DNA from 3 places in the Kluyvera ascorbata genome. Region 2 is predicted to be linked to each of the others. Evidence: riboswitches for the same ligand, from Rfam matches in the RefSeq annotation. Region 2 holds a riboswitch; each other region holds the start of a gene.
What was found. Region 2 has a riboswitch for thiamine pyrophosphate ahead of thiM (hydroxyethylthiazole kinase). Riboswitches for the same ligand answer to the same signal wherever they lie in the genome.
Positions count from the first base shown of each region.

Region 1: linked by a shared signal. The riboswitch ahead of thiC (phosphomethylpyrimidine synthase ThiC) and the one ahead of thiM (hydroxyethylthiazole kinase) in region 2 are both predicted to bind thiamine pyrophosphate.
Region 3: linked by a shared signal. The riboswitch ahead of thiB (thiamine ABC transporter substrate binding subunit) and the one ahead of thiM (hydroxyethylthiazole kinase) in region 2 are both predicted to bind thiamine pyrophosphate.

Region 1 is NZ_CP096201.1:4,753,403-4,759,097, forward strand. It holds partial or broken gene nfi (deoxyribonuclease V) at 1-307, opposite strand, end outside; gene hemE (uroporphyrinogen decarboxylase) at 317-1,381, opposite strand; gene nudC (NAD(+) diphosphatase) at 1,422-2,195, opposite strand; gene MY052_RS22720 (Rsd/AlgQ family anti-sigma factor) at 2,293-2,778, shown strand; TPP riboswitch at 2,832-2,941, shown strand; gene thiC (phosphomethylpyrimidine synthase ThiC) at 3,025-4,923, shown strand; gene thiE (thiamine phosphate synthase) at 4,923-5,558, shown strand; gene MY052_RS22735 (HesA/MoeB/ThiF family protein) at 5,551-5,695, shown strand, end outside.
Region 2 is NZ_CP096201.1:1,766,015-1,771,709, forward strand. It holds gene MY052_RS08315 (sensor domain-containing protein) at 1-1,118, shown strand, start outside; TPP riboswitch at 1,224-1,320, shown strand; gene thiM (hydroxyethylthiazole kinase) at 1,355-2,140, shown strand; gene thiD (bifunctional hydroxymethylpyrimidine kinase/phosphomethylpyrimidine kinase) at 2,137-2,937, shown strand; gene fbaB (class I fructose-bisphosphate aldolase) at 3,083-4,135, shown strand; gene MY052_RS08335 (mandelate racemase family protein) at 4,405-5,559, shown strand; gene MY052_RS08340 (ABC transporter substrate-binding protein) at 5,627-5,695, shown strand, end outside.
Region 3 is NZ_CP096201.1:4,193,008-4,198,702, forward strand. It holds gene MY052_RS20060 (sugar efflux transporter) at 1-921, opposite strand, end outside; gene sgrT (glucose uptake inhibitor SgrT) at 1,005-1,142, opposite strand; gene sgrR (HTH-type transcriptional regulator SgrR) at 1,241-2,896, shown strand; TPP riboswitch at 2,932-3,032, shown strand; gene thiB (thiamine ABC transporter substrate binding subunit) at 3,063-4,046, shown strand; gene thiP (thiamine/thiamine pyrophosphate ABC transporter permease ThiP) at 4,022-5,632, shown strand; gene thiQ (thiamine ABC transporter ATP-binding protein ThiQ) at 5,616-5,695, shown strand, end outside.

The DNA of each region.
Region 1 (5,695 bases), 2.1 Mb from region 2:
CGACAAACAGCAAGTCTGGCTTTTGCGAAAGCTGCTGCCATGCCGCCATTAAGGCCGGGGTTTCGCGAAAAGAGAGAAAACCGGGGATATACGGCATGGTGGTGGCAATACGCGCCACCTGATATTCCACGAGCTCAAGCGATGGATACTTCAGCAATACCATCGCCGCTCGCGTCACTTCGCCGCCCAGCTCAAAGCCTACGTCGGCACCGCCGATCAGATCCGGAGGATCGCCGTCAAAACGATCGTCCCGGATCACCGATGACGCCAGATCCAGTTGCTGCGCGCGCAGCGACGCGAGATCCACGTGACGGCCTTAGCGGTGGTACTGCGCCGACAGGCGGTGCACCGCTTCAACGAAGACGCCCGCGTGTTCTGGCGGCACGTCCTGATGAATACCGTGGCCCAGGTTGAAGACGTGGCCTTCGCCCTGACCAAAACCGGCCAGAATCGTCGCCACTTCTTCTTCAATGCGCGCCGCAGGCGCGTAGAGCATGGACGGGTCCATATTGCCCTGTAGCGCCACTTTATGGCCCACACGACGGCGCGCATCGGCGATATCGGTAGTCCAGTCGAGCCCCAGCGCATCGCAGCCGGTTTCCGCCATGGCTTCCAGCCACTGACCGCCACCTTTGGTGAACAGCGTCACCGGCACGCGGCGACCGTCATTTTCACGCAGCAGGCCATCAACGATTTTGTGCATGTAGTACAGCGAGAACTGCTGATAGTCGCGCCCGGTCAGCACGCCACCCCAGGTATCGAAAATCATCACCGACTGCGCGCCGGCTTTAATCTGCGCGTTGAGGTACAGCGTGACGCTCTGCGCCAGCTTGTCGAGCAGCAGATGCAGCGCTTTAGGGTCGGCGTACATCATCTTTTTAATCACGGTAAAGGCTTTGCTGCTGCCGCCTTCCACCATATAGGTCGCCAGCGTCCACGGGCTACCGGAGAAACCAATCAGCGGCACTTCGCCCTTCAGCTCACGGCGAATGGTGCGCACTGCGTTCATCACGTAGCCCAGCTCACCTTCTGGGTCTGGAATCGGCAGCTTTTCTACATCCGCTTTACTGGTGATTGGCGAGGTAAAGCGCGGGCCTTCCCCAGCTTCAAAATAGAGTCCCAGCCCCATCGCATCCGGAATGGTCAGGATATCCGAGAAGAGGATCGCCGCATCAAGCGGGTAGCGACGCAGCGGCTGCAGCGTCACTTCGCAGGCCAGCTCGGCGTTTTTGCACAGCGACATAAAATCGCCCGCCTGCGCGCGCGTGGCTTTATATTCCGGTAAATAACGGCCTGCCTGGCGCATCATCCATACCGGCGTCACATCAACGGGCTGGCGCAGCAGCGCACGCAGATAACGATCGTTCTTCAGTTCGGTCATTTTTACATTCCTTTAGCGTTGATGCGCCTATTGTAACATGTCAGTCGTATTCGGCCCGACACATTGCCACCGTATCTTCGATCAGACGACGCGCCACCGTACCCGGTGGTGGCAGAAGCGGCAGATCGTCATAGCGATACCAGTTGGCGTTAAGCAACTCTTTGGGATCGATAACAATGTCGCCGCTGTCATACTCCGCCATAAACGCGGTCATCAGCGACTGCGGGAACGGCCAGGGCTGGGAGGTGATGTAGCGCAGGTTCTTCACCTTAATGCCGCTCTCTTCCATCACTTCACGCGCCACCGCCTGCTCTAAGGTTTCGCCCACTTCGACAAAACCGGCCAGCACGGTATGCACGCCGTTGCGATGGCGAACGTGTTGGGCAAGCAGAATGGAGTCGTCGCGGCGAATGGCGACGATAATGCACGGTGCAATCTGCGGGTAGTAGCGTTCACGGCAGTGGCTGCACAGCATGGCCCATTCGGTTTTGCTTGGGTGCATAGTGTGGCCGCAGTAGCCGCAGAATTTGTGCGAACGGTAAAACTCCGCCAGCTGCACGCCGCGCCCAGCAAGCTGGAACAGGCCGACGTCCTGGTCAAGAACCTGGCGCACGGTGCCCATATCATGACGCTTCTGCTGCTGTACCAGCCACACCGGAGAGCCTTCCCACTCGCCAATCTGGAGTGCGTGCTGACCCACAAGATCGAAATTTACCGCTTCGCCATATGGTAATTCCCCGCCGGGCAACCATAATTTTTGTTCGTGGCTGACTATCCACCAGCCGCGATCCAATTTTTCAATTATACGATCCATATCTCTTGCGCTACCTTTGCTTCACAGGCATGTTGTTAACATTATTATTACATAATGACGTGAGCAGATTTTAATCTTATCGATGCGGGGTCAACCTATGTTAAACCAGTTAGAAAGTCTAAAAGAGAGAATTCATGGACACCACAAACTGGTCGACCGTTGGCTGAATATTCGTAAGCACCTGCTCGTAGCTTACTACAATCTGGTTGGCCTTAAGCCTGGCAAAGAATCGTTCATGCGTCTTAACGAGAAAGCGCTTGATGACTTTTGTCAGCGCCTGGTCGACTATTTGTCTGCCGGTCATTTCAGTATTTATGAACGCATTATCCATAAAATGGAAGGCGACAGTCCGCTTTTAAACGCCAGTAAAATCTGGCCGCTGCTGGATGCCAATACTCAACAAATTATGGACTACTACGACTCTACGCTGGAGAACGCTATCGACCAGGATAACGTGTATGAATTCCAGCAGGCGCTGTCCGATATCGGTGAAGCGCTGGAGGCCCGCTTTTTGTTAGAAGACCAGCTCATCATGCTGACCTTCGAGGCGCTCGGCCCGGATGAAATCAAACGCCCGGCTTGAGATTTGCCGCATTAACGAGTAGTTTACATTCATTACCTCTCATCATTTGAGGTTACTTCTTGTCGGAGTGCCCAGTGCGCAAGCACGGGCTGAGACCGTTAATTCGGGATCCGCGGAACCTGATCAGGTTAAGACCTGCGAAGGGAACAAGAGTCAATCTATAGTCGCATCGCCCTAGGGCGATCTTCTCTCTTGCTTCATCCGTCGTCTGACAAGCCATATCCTTACTTTTATCTGGAATGAGCTATGTCTGTCACTACTAAACCATCACGCCGCGAGCAGCGCGCCCAGGCCCAACGCTTTATTGATACCCTGGAAGGCACCGCGTTCCCGAATTCCCAACGTATCTACATCACCGGTTCGCAGCCCGATATCCGCATTCCGATGCGCGAAATTCAGCTGAGCCCCACGCTGATTGGCGGCAATAAAGAGAACCCACAGTTCGAAGACAATGAAGCGGTGCCGGTGTACGACACATCCGGCCCTTATGGTGACCCGGACGTGGCGATTAACGTTCAGCAGGGTCTCGCCAAGCTGCGCCAGCCATGGATTGCCGCCCGCGATGACAGCGAAGAGCTGGACGACCGTAGCTCCGCCTACACCAAAGAACGTCTGGCCGATGACGGTCTGGACGATCTCCGCTTCAGCGGCCTGTTGACGCCAAAGCGCGCCAAAGCGGGTAAATGCGTTACCCAACTTCACTATGCCCGTCAGGGGATTGTGACGCCGGAAATGGAGTTCATCGCCATCCGCGAAAACATGGGACGCGAGCGCATTCGCAGCGAAGTATTACGTCACCAGCATCCGGGCATGGCCTTTGGTGCGCGCCTGCCGGAAAACATCACGCCAGAATTCGTGCGCGATGAAGTGGCCGCCGGACGCGCCATCATTCCTGCCAATATCAACCACCCGGAATCTGAGCCCATGATCATCGGCCGTAACTTCCTCGTGAAGGTCAACGCCAATATCGGTAACTCAGCGGTGACGTCCTCCATTGAAGAGGAAGTGGAAAAACTGGTGTGGTCTACCCGCTGGGGCGCGGATACGGTGATGGACCTGTCGACCGGCCGCTATATCCACGAAACCCGCGAATGGATCCTGCGTAACAGCCCAGTTCCGATCGGCACCGTGCCGATCTACCAGGCGCTGGAGAAGGTTAACGGGATCGCCGAAGATCTGACCTGGGAAGCCTTCCGCGATACGCTGCTGGAGCAGGCCGAACAGGGCGTGGATTACTTCACCATTCACGCGGGCGTGCTGCTGCGCTATGTGCCAATGACTGCGAAACGCCTGACCGGCATTGTGTCACGCGGCGGCTCCATCATGGCGAAATGGTGCCTTTCCCATCATCAGGAAAACTTCCTCTACCAACACTTCCGCGAAATCTGTGAAATCTGCGCGGCCTACGACGTGTCGCTGTCGCTGGGCGATGGTCTACGCCCTGGCTCAATTCAGGATGCTAACGACGAAGCGCAGTTCTCCGAGCTCCATACGCTGGGCGAGCTGACCAAAATCGCCTGGGAGTATGACGTGCAGGTGATGATTGAAGGCCCGGGCCACGTGCCGATGCAGATGATTCAGCGCAACATGACCGAAGAGCTGGAGCACTGCCACGAAGCGCCGTTCTACACCTTAGGGCCGTTGACCACCGACATCGCGCCGGGCTACGACCACTTCACCTCCGGTATTGGCGCCGCAATGATTGGCTGGTTTGGCTGCGCCATGCTCTGCTACGTCACGCCGAAAGAGCACCTCGGCTTGCCGAACAAAGAAGACGTAAAGCAGGGGCTGATTACCTACAAGATTGCCGCTCACGCCGCCGACCTGGCGAAAGGACACCCGGGCGCGCAGATCCGCGATAACGCGATGTCGAAAGCGCGCTTTGAATTCCGCTGGGAAGATCAGTTTAACCTCGCGCTCGACCCATTCACCGCTCGCGCCTACCACGATGAAACGCTGCCGCAGGAGTCCGGTAAAGTCGCTCACTTCTGTTCCATGTGCGGGCCGAAATTCTGCTCGATGAAAATCAGCCAGGAAGTGCGCGACTACGCCGCCGCTCAGACCATTGAAGTGGGCATGGCGGATATGTCGGAGAACTTCCGCGCCAAAGGCGGTGAAATCTACCTGAAACGCGAGGAGGCCTGATGTATCAGCCCGATTTCCCAACGGTACCGTTCCGCCTCGGGCTCTATCCGGTGGTGGACAGCGTGCAGTGGATTGAGCGCCTGCTGGAGGCTGGCGTGCGCACTATCCAACTGCGTATCAAAGACAAACGCGATGATGAGGTCGAAGCGGATGTGATTGCCGCCATCGCGTTGGGGCGCCGTTATGACGCCCGGCTGTTTATCAACGACTACTGGAGATTGGCTATCAAGCATCGCGCCTACGGGGTGCATCTGGGTCAGGAAGATCTGGAAACCACCGACCTGAAAGCCATCCAGGCCGCGGGCCTCCGCCTTGGCGTATCAACCCACGATGATATGGAGATTGATATAGCGATCGCCGCTCGCCCGTCGTATATCGCGCTGGGCCACGTCTTCCCAACCCAAACCAAGCAAATGCCTTCCGCACCGCAGGGGCTGACGCAGCTGGCGGGTCATATTGCGCGTCTGGCCGACTATCCAACCGTCGCCATCGGCGGCATCAGCCTTGCGCGGGCGCCTGACGTGCTGGCGACCGGCGTGGGCAGTATTGCCGTGGTCAGCGCCATTACCCAGGCGGCGGACTGGCGTGAAGCCACGGCGCAACTGCTGGCAATAGCGGGAGTCGGCGATGAATGACCGCGACTTTATGCGTTATAGCCGGCAGATCCTGCTCGGTGATATCGCCATTGAAGGGCAGCAAAAGCTGCTCGGCAGCCATGTGCTGATTGTCGGATTAGGCGGTCTGGGCTCGCCCGCCGCGCTGTATCTGGCCG
Region 2 (5,695 bases):
ATTTCGAAAACCGTTATGTCCACAAAAATGGCCAGGTCTTGAATATCATGTGGTCAGCGCGCTGGTCTCCGGCCGATCAATTACGTATTGGTGTTGCCCGCGATATCACCGAGCGTAAACGTTCAGAACAGCTGCAAACTGTTCTTTATGCTATTTCAGAAGCTGCGCATACCGCTGAGGATCTGCTCAAGCTATTCCAGCGTATTCATCAGATTGTCGGTACACTGCTGCCCGCCGATAACTTTTCGGTAACACTCTACGATGATGAAACGGGCCAACTGAGCTTTCCATACCACGTCGATGAGTATCAGGACACCCCCGCGCCGTTTACCCTGATTCCGTCGACGTTTTACGCGGAAGTGATTCATACCGGCCAACCTCTGCTGCTCACGCCTGAGACGATGGCGAGCCGTATGGAAGAACTGCGTTTTTCTTTTGGTATTAACCCGTTCTGTTGGCTGGGCGTCCCGCTAAAATCACATAAAGGCACGATTGGCGCGCTGGTGCTCAAAAGCTATCCGGGCGGCGTGTGCTACAACGTACAGGATCAGGAACTGCTGCAGTTTGTGTCGACGCAAATTGCGACGGTCATTGAACGCCAGCAGATGCAGGCCCGATTGCAGCATATGGCGCAATACGATCAGCTCACCGACCTGCCGAATCGCGGCCTATTGTACGATCGCCTGAAAACGGCGCTGGCGATTGCCCGCCATGAGCTAAGCCAACTGGCGCTGCTGTTTATCGATCTCGATAAATTTAAACAGGTTAACGATACGCTGGGTCATGGGATGGGCGATCTCTTGCTACAAGAGACCGCCGTGCGCCTGAAGCGCTGCATACGAGAATCGGATACCGTCGCCCGTATTGGCGGCGATGAGTTTGTCGTTTTGCTTCAAAGACCGTTATTGCCTGAACACGCGGAGCTCGTCGCCAAAAAAATTGATGATGCGTTCCGTTTGCCTTTTAGCCTTGATGGCTACGCGGTGACGGTTGCCCCTAGTATCGGGATCGCGTGTTATCCTGAACATGGCAGCAATGAACAACAGCTTCTCGACTATGCCGACAAGGCGATGTATGTAGCCAAACAGGGTAAAACACGGCGGCAAAATTACGGATAAGCCATCGTCCAATGCCTGGGTTTGACGTACGGGCTTGTTTGTCGGATTGCCTGCTGGCATTATTGCGGGCAGCGATTAATAACATGTTAATCGCTAAAAATTGATTCAAATGACTCGGGGTGCCCTTCCTTGTGAAGGCTGAGAAAAACCCGTACCACCTGATCTGGATAATGCCAGCGTAGGGAAGTCAGAGGCCGTTTGGTCATTGCTTCTTCGCGTTTTGGCAGGAGCAAACCATGCAAGCCGACCTGCTAAGTCCCGCGCAATCAGCGCACACCGCATACTTTCTGCATCAACATTCCCCGCTGGTTCACTGTATGACCAATGACGTCGTACAGACCTTTACCGCAAACGTCCTGCTTGCGCTTGGCGCATCGCCAGCGATGGTGATTGACGCGGGTGAAGCCGCCCAGTTTTCGTCTATTGCCAGCGCGCTGCTGATTAACGTCGGCACGTTAACTCAACCACGTGCTCAGGCCATGAGGGCGGCGGTAGAAAGTGCGAACCGTGCCGGAACCCCGTGGGCGCTCGATCCGGTGGCGGTGGGGGCGCTGACGCTGCGTACTGATTTCTGTCGTGAACTGGTGCGGATGGCCCCGGCGGCAATTCGTGGCAATGCCTCTGAAATTATGGCTCTGGCGGGCGAAAGTCAGGGCGGGCGCGGCGTAGACACTACCGATACCGCCGCGACGGCGCTACCGGCGGCACAGAAACTGGCACGAGAAAGCGGCGCGATTGTTGCGGTAACCGGTGAAGTTGATTACATCACCGACGGTGAACGTACGCTGGCGGTAAACGGCGGTTCTCCGTTGATGACCCGCGTGGTGGGAACCGGCTGTGCGCTTTCGGCGGTGGTGGCGGCAAGCTGTGCCTTACCGGGTGACCGATTACTGAACGTGGCGGGCGCATGTGCCGTGATGAAACTGGCGGGGCAGCGCGCGGCGCAGGGACGAGGACCGGGAAGTTTTGTTCCCGCATTCCTCGACGCGCTGTATGCGATGCACGGGGAGGTGAAGGCATGAAGCGCATCAACGCATTAACTATCGCTGGCACCGATCCAAGCGGCGGCGCAGGCATTCAGGCCGACCTGAAAACCTTCTCGGCGCTTGGCGCCTATGGCTGCTCGGTGATTACCGCGCTGGTGGCGCAAAATACCCGCGGCGTGCAGTCGGTTTACCGAATTGAACCTGATTTCGTGGCCGCGCAGCTTGATTCCGTGTTCAGCGATGTACGCATCGACACCACCAAAATTGGCATGCTGGCGGAGACAGATATTGTGGAAGCGGTCGCCGAACGTCTGCAACGCTATCGCATTCAGAACGTGGTGCTGGATACGGTAATGCTGGCGAAAAGCGGCGACCCTCTGCTTTCCGTATCCGCCGTTGAGACGCTGCGCCAGCGCCTGCTGCCTCAGGTCTCCCTGATTACGCCAAATCTACCGGAAGCGGCAGCGCTGCTTGACGCGCCGCATGCCCGTAATGAGCGCGAAATGCTGGAGCAGGGCAGGGCGCTGCGGGCACTCGGCTGTGAAGCGGTGCTGATGAAGGGCGGGCATCTGGACGACGCTGAAAGCCCGGACTGGCTGTTTACCGCTGAAGGGGAAATGCGTTTTACCGCGCCGCGCGTGGCGACCAAAAATACCCACGGTACAGGCTGTACGCTGTCGGCGGCGCTGGCGGCCTTAAGGCCGCGCCATGCCAGCTGGCAGGAAACCGTGCCGGTGGCAAAAGCGTGGTTGTCGCAGGCGTTGGCCCAGGCCGATACTTTGCAGGTAGGTGAAGGTATCGGGCCGGTGCATCATTTCCACGAATGGTGGTAACTGTCCGGCTGACGTGCCAGCAGGTTGTGCTTAAAATCTGTCAAAAGTTGGACATTCCACACTCCCGGTACCAGGCTTATCCTGCTCAAAAGTGTTGAGCAGGACAACCAGCCGACATGATGTCGGCGCTTACGGGAGCATAGCTATGACTGATATTGCGCAGTTGCTTGGCAAAGACGCCGACAGCCTTTTACAGCATCGTTGTATGACCATTCCAGCCGACCAGCTCTATCTGCCTGGCCACGACTACGTTGACCGGGTAATGACGGATAACAACCGTCCACCTGCCGTGCTACGAAATATGCAGACTCTCTACAATACCGGGCGCTTAGCTGGGACGGGTTATCTGTCGATTCTGCCAGTGGACCAGGGCGTTGAGCACTCTGCCGGGGCCTCGTTTGCCGCCAACCCGCTCTATTTTGACCCGAAAAATATCGTTGAACTGGCGATTGAAGCCGGCTGCAACTGCGTGGCTTCCACCTATGGGGTGCTGGCATCAGTATCCCGCCGCTACGCGCACCGCATTCCGTTCCTCGTCAAGCTAAACCACAACGAGACCCTGAGCTACCCGAACACCTTTGACCAAACGCTGTACGCCAGCGTCGAGCAGGCGTTCAATTTGGGTGCGGTGGCGGTCGGGGCGACCATCTATTTTGGTTCAGAAGAGTCGCGCCGCCAGATTGAAGAAATCTCAGCGGCCTTTGAACGCGCGCATGAGCTGGGGCTGGTCACCGTACTGTGGGCCTATTTGCGTAATCCGGCGTTTAAAAAAGACGGCGTGGATTACCACGTGTCTGCGGACCTGACCGGTCAGGCCAACCATCTGGCCGCCACCATCGGCGCGGATATTGTGAAGCAGAAAATGGCCGAGAATAACGGCGGCTATAAAGCGGTGAACTTCGGCTATACCGACGAACGTGTGTATACCAAGCTGACCACCGATAACCCTATCGATCTGGTGCGCTACCAGCTGGCGAACTGCTATATGGGCCGTGCCGGGTTGATTAACTCCGGCGGTGCTGCGGGCGGTGAAACTGACCTTTCCGATGCGGTACGTACGGCGGTTATCAACAAACGTGCGGGCGGTATGGGGCTGATTCTTGGTCGTAAAGCCTTCAAAAAATCGATGGCCGACGGTGTGGAATTAATCAACGCCGTTCAGGATGTTTACCTCGATAGTAAAATCACCTTCGCCTGATTTTTGTTCATCCTCTCCCACCCGGGAGGGGATGACGATCCCCCTCACATTTCCCCATCCTTTTGTGAAAAACGTCACGCACTCTCGTGCGCATGCCCAAAAAACAGCCCGGTGTTAGCGGAAATTGTCCGTGGAAGTGGTGCTATTTTGTGCTTAGATTAGTGATGAAACGCCTTTTCAATTCGCTAAAACCGTATTACCGGAACCGTGTTTTACACAGAACCGTGGCGAAGTAATCGCCATGTAGCATGTTGTATTAAGGACACTTAATGAAAATTGAATCTGTAAATGTCACCGTTTTCCAGCACCCTACGCGCCGCGTCTCCGACAGCGCCGGACATTCTCATCCGGGGCCAGAAAGCATGGCCAAGATGGCGATGCTGACCATTACCGCCGACGACGGCAGCAAGGGCTATTCCTTTGCGCCGCCGGAAATCGTGCGTCCGTTCGTGGTGAATACCTTCTTTCGCAAGGTGCTGGTAGGGCAAGACCCGTTCGACCGTGAGCGTATCTGGCAGGATCTGGTGCATTGGCAGCGCGGCAGCGCGCATCAACTGACCGAACGTGCGCTCTCTTTCGTGGAGCAGGCATTGTGGGATCTCATTGGGCGTAAGCTCAATATGCCGGTTTACAAGCTGCTGGGCGGCTATCGCGATAAAGTCCCGGCCTACGGCAGCACGATGTGCGGCGATGACCTTGAAGGTGGCCTGTCCACGCCGGAAGAGTATGCGGCCTTTGCCGAAACGCTGGTGGCGCGCGGTTATAAAGCTATCAAGCTGCACACCTGGATGCCGCCGGTATCGTTCGCGCCAAACCCAAAAATGGATATCAAAGCTTGCGCCGCGGTGCGTGAGGCGGTGGGTCCGGATATCGACCTGATGATCGACGGCTACCACTGGTACAGCCGCACCGAAGCGCTGTGGATTGGTAAAGAGCTGGAAAAACTCAACTTCGCCTGGTTTGAAGAGCCGATGGAAGAGGACAGCATGTCCTCTTACGCATGGCTTGCTGAAAACCTCTCGATTCCGATTATCGGGCCGGAAAGCTTCGGCGGTAAGCACCACAGCCGTGCCGACTGGGTGAAAGCGGGGGCGTGCGACATCCTGCGCGCAGGGGCCAACGGCGTGGGCGGCATTACGCCAACCATGAAGGTGGCCGCGCTGGCGGAGTCGTTTGGTATGGACTGCGAAGTGCACGGTAACGGCGCGGCGAGCCTGGCGGTGATTGGCGCCATTCGCAACTGTCGCTGGTACGAGCGTGGCCTGCTGCACCCGTTCCTCGACTACGATCAGCCAGCGGCCTACCTGAACAGTATCGTCGATCCAATGGACGCCGATGGTTACGTTCACCTGTCTCAACGCCCTGGACTGGGCGAAGACATCAATTTTGCCTTTATCGAAGCCAACACCGTCAGCCACGACTGACACATAACAAATAAAAGACAGGCACGGACGGATTCGTCGCCTGTCGTACCCTACAGGCGATAGATAGATGAAAAAATCCTCCTTGCTGGGAGCGTGTTTGCTCGCGCTTACCATGACGATGGGGAGCGGGGCGGCG
Region 3 (5,695 bases), 2.4 Mb from region 2:
CAGCGACGTGTGGCTGTGGAAGAAGATCAGCCCGACGTAGAACAGCACCCCGGCGGCTACCGCCGTCACCATCATCCGCCGCTTACCAAAGCGCTTCACGTAGTAACCCGCGAGGATCATCGCCGGAATTTCCAACCCCGCCGCCGTCCCCATCAGGATCCCCGCCAGGCTATCCGACAGACCGAGATCGCTGCTGATCCACAGCGGCATATCAATGATATACATGGTGTTGCAGGTCCACATCAGCGTGGAGGCAATAAACAGCATCCGCACGTTACTGTCCTTCCAGCCGCTAATCTGATTCTGCACCACGTCGGCGGGCTGTTCGACTCGCGCCACCGACGGTAGCGTCAGAGCAATCAGCGTCAGGCTAATCACGAAAATCACGGCGGCAATAGAGAACATGGCGGTAAAGCCATAGTTGAGCGCCAGCATAAAGGCCAGCGGCGGGCCAATCACCCACGCCAGCGACAGCTGCGCACGCATCACCGAGCTGAACATCACCACTTCACGCGCCGAGCTATCGGCATATTCACGCGCAAGCGCAAACAGCTGCGGCATCGCCGCATTGGCGATGGAAGCCAACAGCACGCCGCAGGTAATCAGCGTCAGGTAGTGGCGGTTGAAGGCGAAAAGCAGCGCGTTGCCCACCGCCATCAGGCAGCAGAACATAATCAGCTTACGTCGGTCACCCCGGTTATCGGATCGTTTTGCCAGCCCCAGGCTGACGACGATCCCGGCGATAGCATTGACGGTGTAGAACAGCCCTACCCAGAACGGCTGCACCCCAACTTCTCGACTGAGATACAGGCTCAGCGTTGGCGCCTGCAACGCCCCCGCCACGCCCATCATAAACGCCACCAGCATAAAGGCGGCATACACACCGTTGAGACGTCGTCCCATCGTCATTAACCAGAGCATCAGAAATCCTTTCGCGAAAGAATAAAAAAAAGCCAGCAGATGATACCTGCTGGCAAATACTCAGTCACACATGATTAGGCGAATTAATACTCAGAGGTCGGGTTCGTAACTTCCCATTGCATCAGATAGTTCAGCACTTCAAGCCGCTGTGCAGTCGCCTGACGGGCCAGCCAGGAAACATTTTTGGTGGCAGAGAAATAACGCCGGTAGAACTGATACATGGTGACCTCCTCATTTCCCCTTCGCTTCATCGAAATCAATTATTGGCTTAATATAGGGATTAATAAATTGCTGAGTTTTTATCAGGAGTTCCCCTTTTATGCCTTCAGGTCGATTACAGCAGCAGTTCATCCGTTTGTGGCAGTGCTGTGAGGGAAAATCACAGGAAACCACGCTCAACTCACTGGCCGAGCTGCTGAACTGCTCTCGCCGTCATATGCGTACGCTTTTAAACACCATGGAGGCGCGCGGATGGTTGACCTGGGAGGCCGAAGCCGGGCGTGGCAAGCGCTCTAAGCTGACTTTCCTTTATACCGGCCTAGCGCTTCAGCAACAGCGCGCGGAAGATTTGCTCGAGCAGGATAGGATCGATCAACTGGTACAGTTAGTCGGTGATAAGGCGGCGGTGCGCCAGATGCTGGTGTCACATCTTGGCCGCAGCTTCCGTCAGGGGCGGCACATTCTGCGGGTGCTTTACTATCGCCCGATGCACAATTTACTGCCTGGAACGGCGCTTAGACGCTCGGAAACCCATATCGCGCGGCAGATATTCAGCGCACTGACCCGAGTAAACGAGGTAAATGGGGAACTGGAAGCGGATATTGCGCACCATTGGCAGGCCATTTCCCCATTACACTGGCGTTTTTACTTGCGCCCCGGCATTCATTTTCATCACGGTCGCGAACTGGAAATGGAAGACGTCATCAGTTCGCTGCATCGCAGCATGACGCTATCGCTCTTTTCCAACATCACGCGCATTCATTCTCCTACCGCCTGGACGCTCGACGTGCATCTGAGCGAGCCCGATCGCTGGCTGCCGTGGTTGTTCGGCCAGGTGTCGGCGATGATTCTGCCCCGCGAATGGCAATCGCTCAGCGACTTCTCGCGCATGCCGGTGGGGACCGGGCCGTATGCGGTCGCCCGCAACAATCAGAACCAGCTGAAGATCCACGCCTTTGACGACTACTTCGGTTTCCGGGCGCTGATTGACGAGGTGAACGTTTGGGTACTGCCAGAAATCAGCGAAGAACCGAACGGCGGCCTGACGCTTCAGGGCACCACCCAGAGCGAAAAGGCAGTGGAAAGCCGTCTCGAAGAGGGCTGCTACTATCTGCTGTTTGACGCACGCAGTTCGCGCGGCAACAACCCGGCAGTACGACAGTGGCTGAGCCACATTTTCCACCCGAACAACCTGCTGTATCACGCAGGCGAGCAGCACCAGAGCCACTGGTTCCCGGCCTACGGCCTGCTGCCCCGCTGGCACCATGCCCGTAGCCACACCTGTGAGAAACCGGCAGGTCTTGAGTCGGTCACCCTCACCTACTATCGCGATCATGTTGAACACCGGACTATCGGCCAGATAATGGAAGCGCTGCTGGCGGCGCATCAGGTCAAGCTGGTTATTCAGGAAGTGGACTATGATGAGTGGCACCGCGGCGAGGTGGTCAGCGATATCTGGCTTAACAGCGCCAACTTTACGCTGCCGCTCGATTTCTCACTCTTTGCCTATCTTTATGAAGTCCCGCTGATTCGCCACTGTATCCCCATCGACTGGGAACAGGACGCGCAGCGCTGGCGCGCGGGGGAGCTGTCGCTGCCTGACTGGTGCCAAAGTCTGCTGGCAAATCAGTCTATTGTGCCGCTGATCCACCACTGGCTGATGCTACAAGGCCAGCGCAGTATGCGCGGCGTTCGCATGAACACCCTCGGCTGGTTCGACTTTAAATCCGCCTGGTTTGCACCGCCGGATCCTTAAGGCTTTTGATTTATTCACGTAATCATTACAATGTGCCGTTCTCAACGGGGTGCTGCGCCGAGTGCGCGAGCTGAGAAAATACCCGTCGAACCTGATCCGGATAATCCCGGCGAAGGGATTTGAGGCTAACTCAAAATCCTTTGCCACCATTTTATAAAGGTGCAAAGTGCTCAAAAAATTACTCCCCCTGCTGGTTCTGGTTGCCGCTCCGGCCCTCGCCAAGCCTGTACTGACCGTCTATACCTACGACTCTTTTTCGGCTGATTGGGGCCCGGGCCCGGCAGTGAAAAAAGCGTTTGAAGCCAATTGCAACTGCGAGCTGAAGTACGTGGCGCTGGAAGATGGCGTTTCGCTGCTCAACCGCCTGCGCATGGAAGGCAAAAACAGCAAAGCCGACGTGGTGCTGGGGCTCGATAACAACCTGCTACAGGCCGCAACCGACACCAGGCTGTTCGCCAAAAGCAACGTCCCAACGGATGCCGTGACCGTACCAGGCGGCTGGAACAACGACACCTTCGTGCCGTTCGACTACGGCTACTTCGCCTTCGTCTACGACAAAAACAAGCTGAAGAACCCACCGAAAAGCCTGAAAGAGCTGGTCGAAAGCGACCAGAAATGGCGCGTGATTTATGAAGATCCGCGCACCAGCACGCCGGGTCTCGGCCTGCTGCTGTGGATGCAAAAAGTCTACGGTGACAAAGCGCCAGAAGCCTGGCAGAAGCTGGCGGCGAAAACGGTCACCGTGACCAAAGGCTGGAGCGAAGCCTATGGCCTGTTCCTGAAAGGGGAAAGTGACCTGGTGCTGAGCTACACCACCTCTCCGGCGTACCACATCATCGATGAGAAGAAAGATAACTACGCGGCGGCGAACTTTAGCGAAGGCCACTATCTGCAGGTGGAAGTCGCGGCCAAAACCGCGGCCAGCAAACAGCAGAAGCTGGCCGATGAGTTCCTGAAGTTTATGGTTTCTCCGGCCTTTCAGGACACCATTCCAACCGGCAACTGGATGTATCCGGTGACCAACGTCACGCTGCCAGAAGGCTTTAATGGCCTGGTGAAACCGCAAACCTCTTTGGAATTTACCCCACAGCAGGTGGCCACCGAACGTCAAAACTGGATTAACGCATGGCTTCGCGCAGCCAGCCGCTAATTCCCCGCTGGCTGTATCCAGGGCTAACGGCAACCACGTTGATGGTTGCCGTCGCGCTGGCGGCGTTTCTGGCGCTGTGGCTTAACGCGCCGGAAACATCGTGGTCAACGCTGCTCGGCGATAGCTACCTGTGGCACGTGGTGCGCTTCTCCTTCTGGCAAGCCTTCCTGTCGGCGCTGCTGTCGGTCGTACCCGCTATTTTCCTGGCCCGAGCGCTTTACCGACGGCGTTTCCCTGGCCGCGCGCTGCTGCTGCGGCTGTGCGCCATGACGTTGATTCTCCCGGTGTTGGTCGCCGTCTTCGGCATTCTGAGCGTATATGGCCGTCAGGGGTGGCTATCCCAACTTTTTGCCTGGCTTGGCTGGCAGTGGCGGTTCTCGCCCTACGGTCTGCAGGGCATTCTGCTCGCGCACGTGTTCTTTAATATGCCAATGGCGACCCGCCTGCTATTACAGGCGCTGGAGCAAATCCCCGGCGAGCAGCGCCAGCTTGCCGCTCAATTAGGCATGCGTGGTTACCCGTTTTTCCGCCTGGTGGAATGGCCGTGGATGCGCCGACAGCTCCTCCCCATCGCCACGCTGATTTTCATGCTCTGTTTCGCGAGCTTTGCTACCGTACTGTCGCTCGGCGGTGGGCCTTCGGCGACTACCATCGAACTTGCTATCTACCAGTCGCTGAACTTTGACTACGACCCCGCGCGCGCCGCGATGCTGGCGCTTATCCAGATGGGTTGCTGCCTGATGCTGGTGCTGCTGAGTCAACGGTTGAGTCGAGCCATCGCCGTAGGTAATAGCCAGGTTCACGACTGGCGAGATCCGGACGACCGCTGGCACAGCCGAATAACCGACACCCTGTTGATTATTCTCACCCTACTGCTGTTGTTGCCGCCGCTGCTGGCAGTAGTGATTGATGGGGTGAATCCATCGATGTTCCAGGTCTTCACCCAGCCGGTACTCTGGCAGGCGCTTGGCACCTCATTGCGCATCGCCGTTGCCGCCGGGGTTCTCTGCGTGATGCTGACCATGATGCTGCTATGGAGCAGCCGCGAGCTGCGCGCTCGCAACCAACCGCTGGCCGGGCAGGCGATGGAACTGAGCGGCATGCTGATCCTCGCCATGCCGGGCATCGTGCTGGCCACCGGCTTCTTCCTGCTGCTCAACAACACCGTTGGTCTGCCCGACTCTGCCGACGGTATTGTGATTTTCACCAACGCCCTGATGGCGGTGCCTTATGCCCTTAAAGTGCTGGAAACGCCGATGCGCGATATTACCGCCCGCTACAGCATCCTGTGTGAATCGCTGGGGCTTTCTGGCTTTAATCGACTGAAAGTGGTTGAGCTTCGCGCCCTGAAACGCCCGCTGGCGCAGGCGCTGGCCTTTGCCTGCGTGCTGTCGATAGGTGATTTCGGCGTCGTGGCGCTGTTTGGCAATGAAAATTTCCGCACGTTGCCGTTTTATCTCTATCAGCAAATTGGCGCCTACCGCAGCCAGGACGGCGCGGTGACCGCGCTGATTTTGCTGCTGCTCTGCTTCCTGCTGTTCACCGTTATTGAAAAGTTACCCGGACGCCATGTTAAAACTGAATGATGTCACCTGGCTTTACCAGCACCTGCCGATGCGCTTTAACGCCTCGATTTCCCAGGGCGAGAA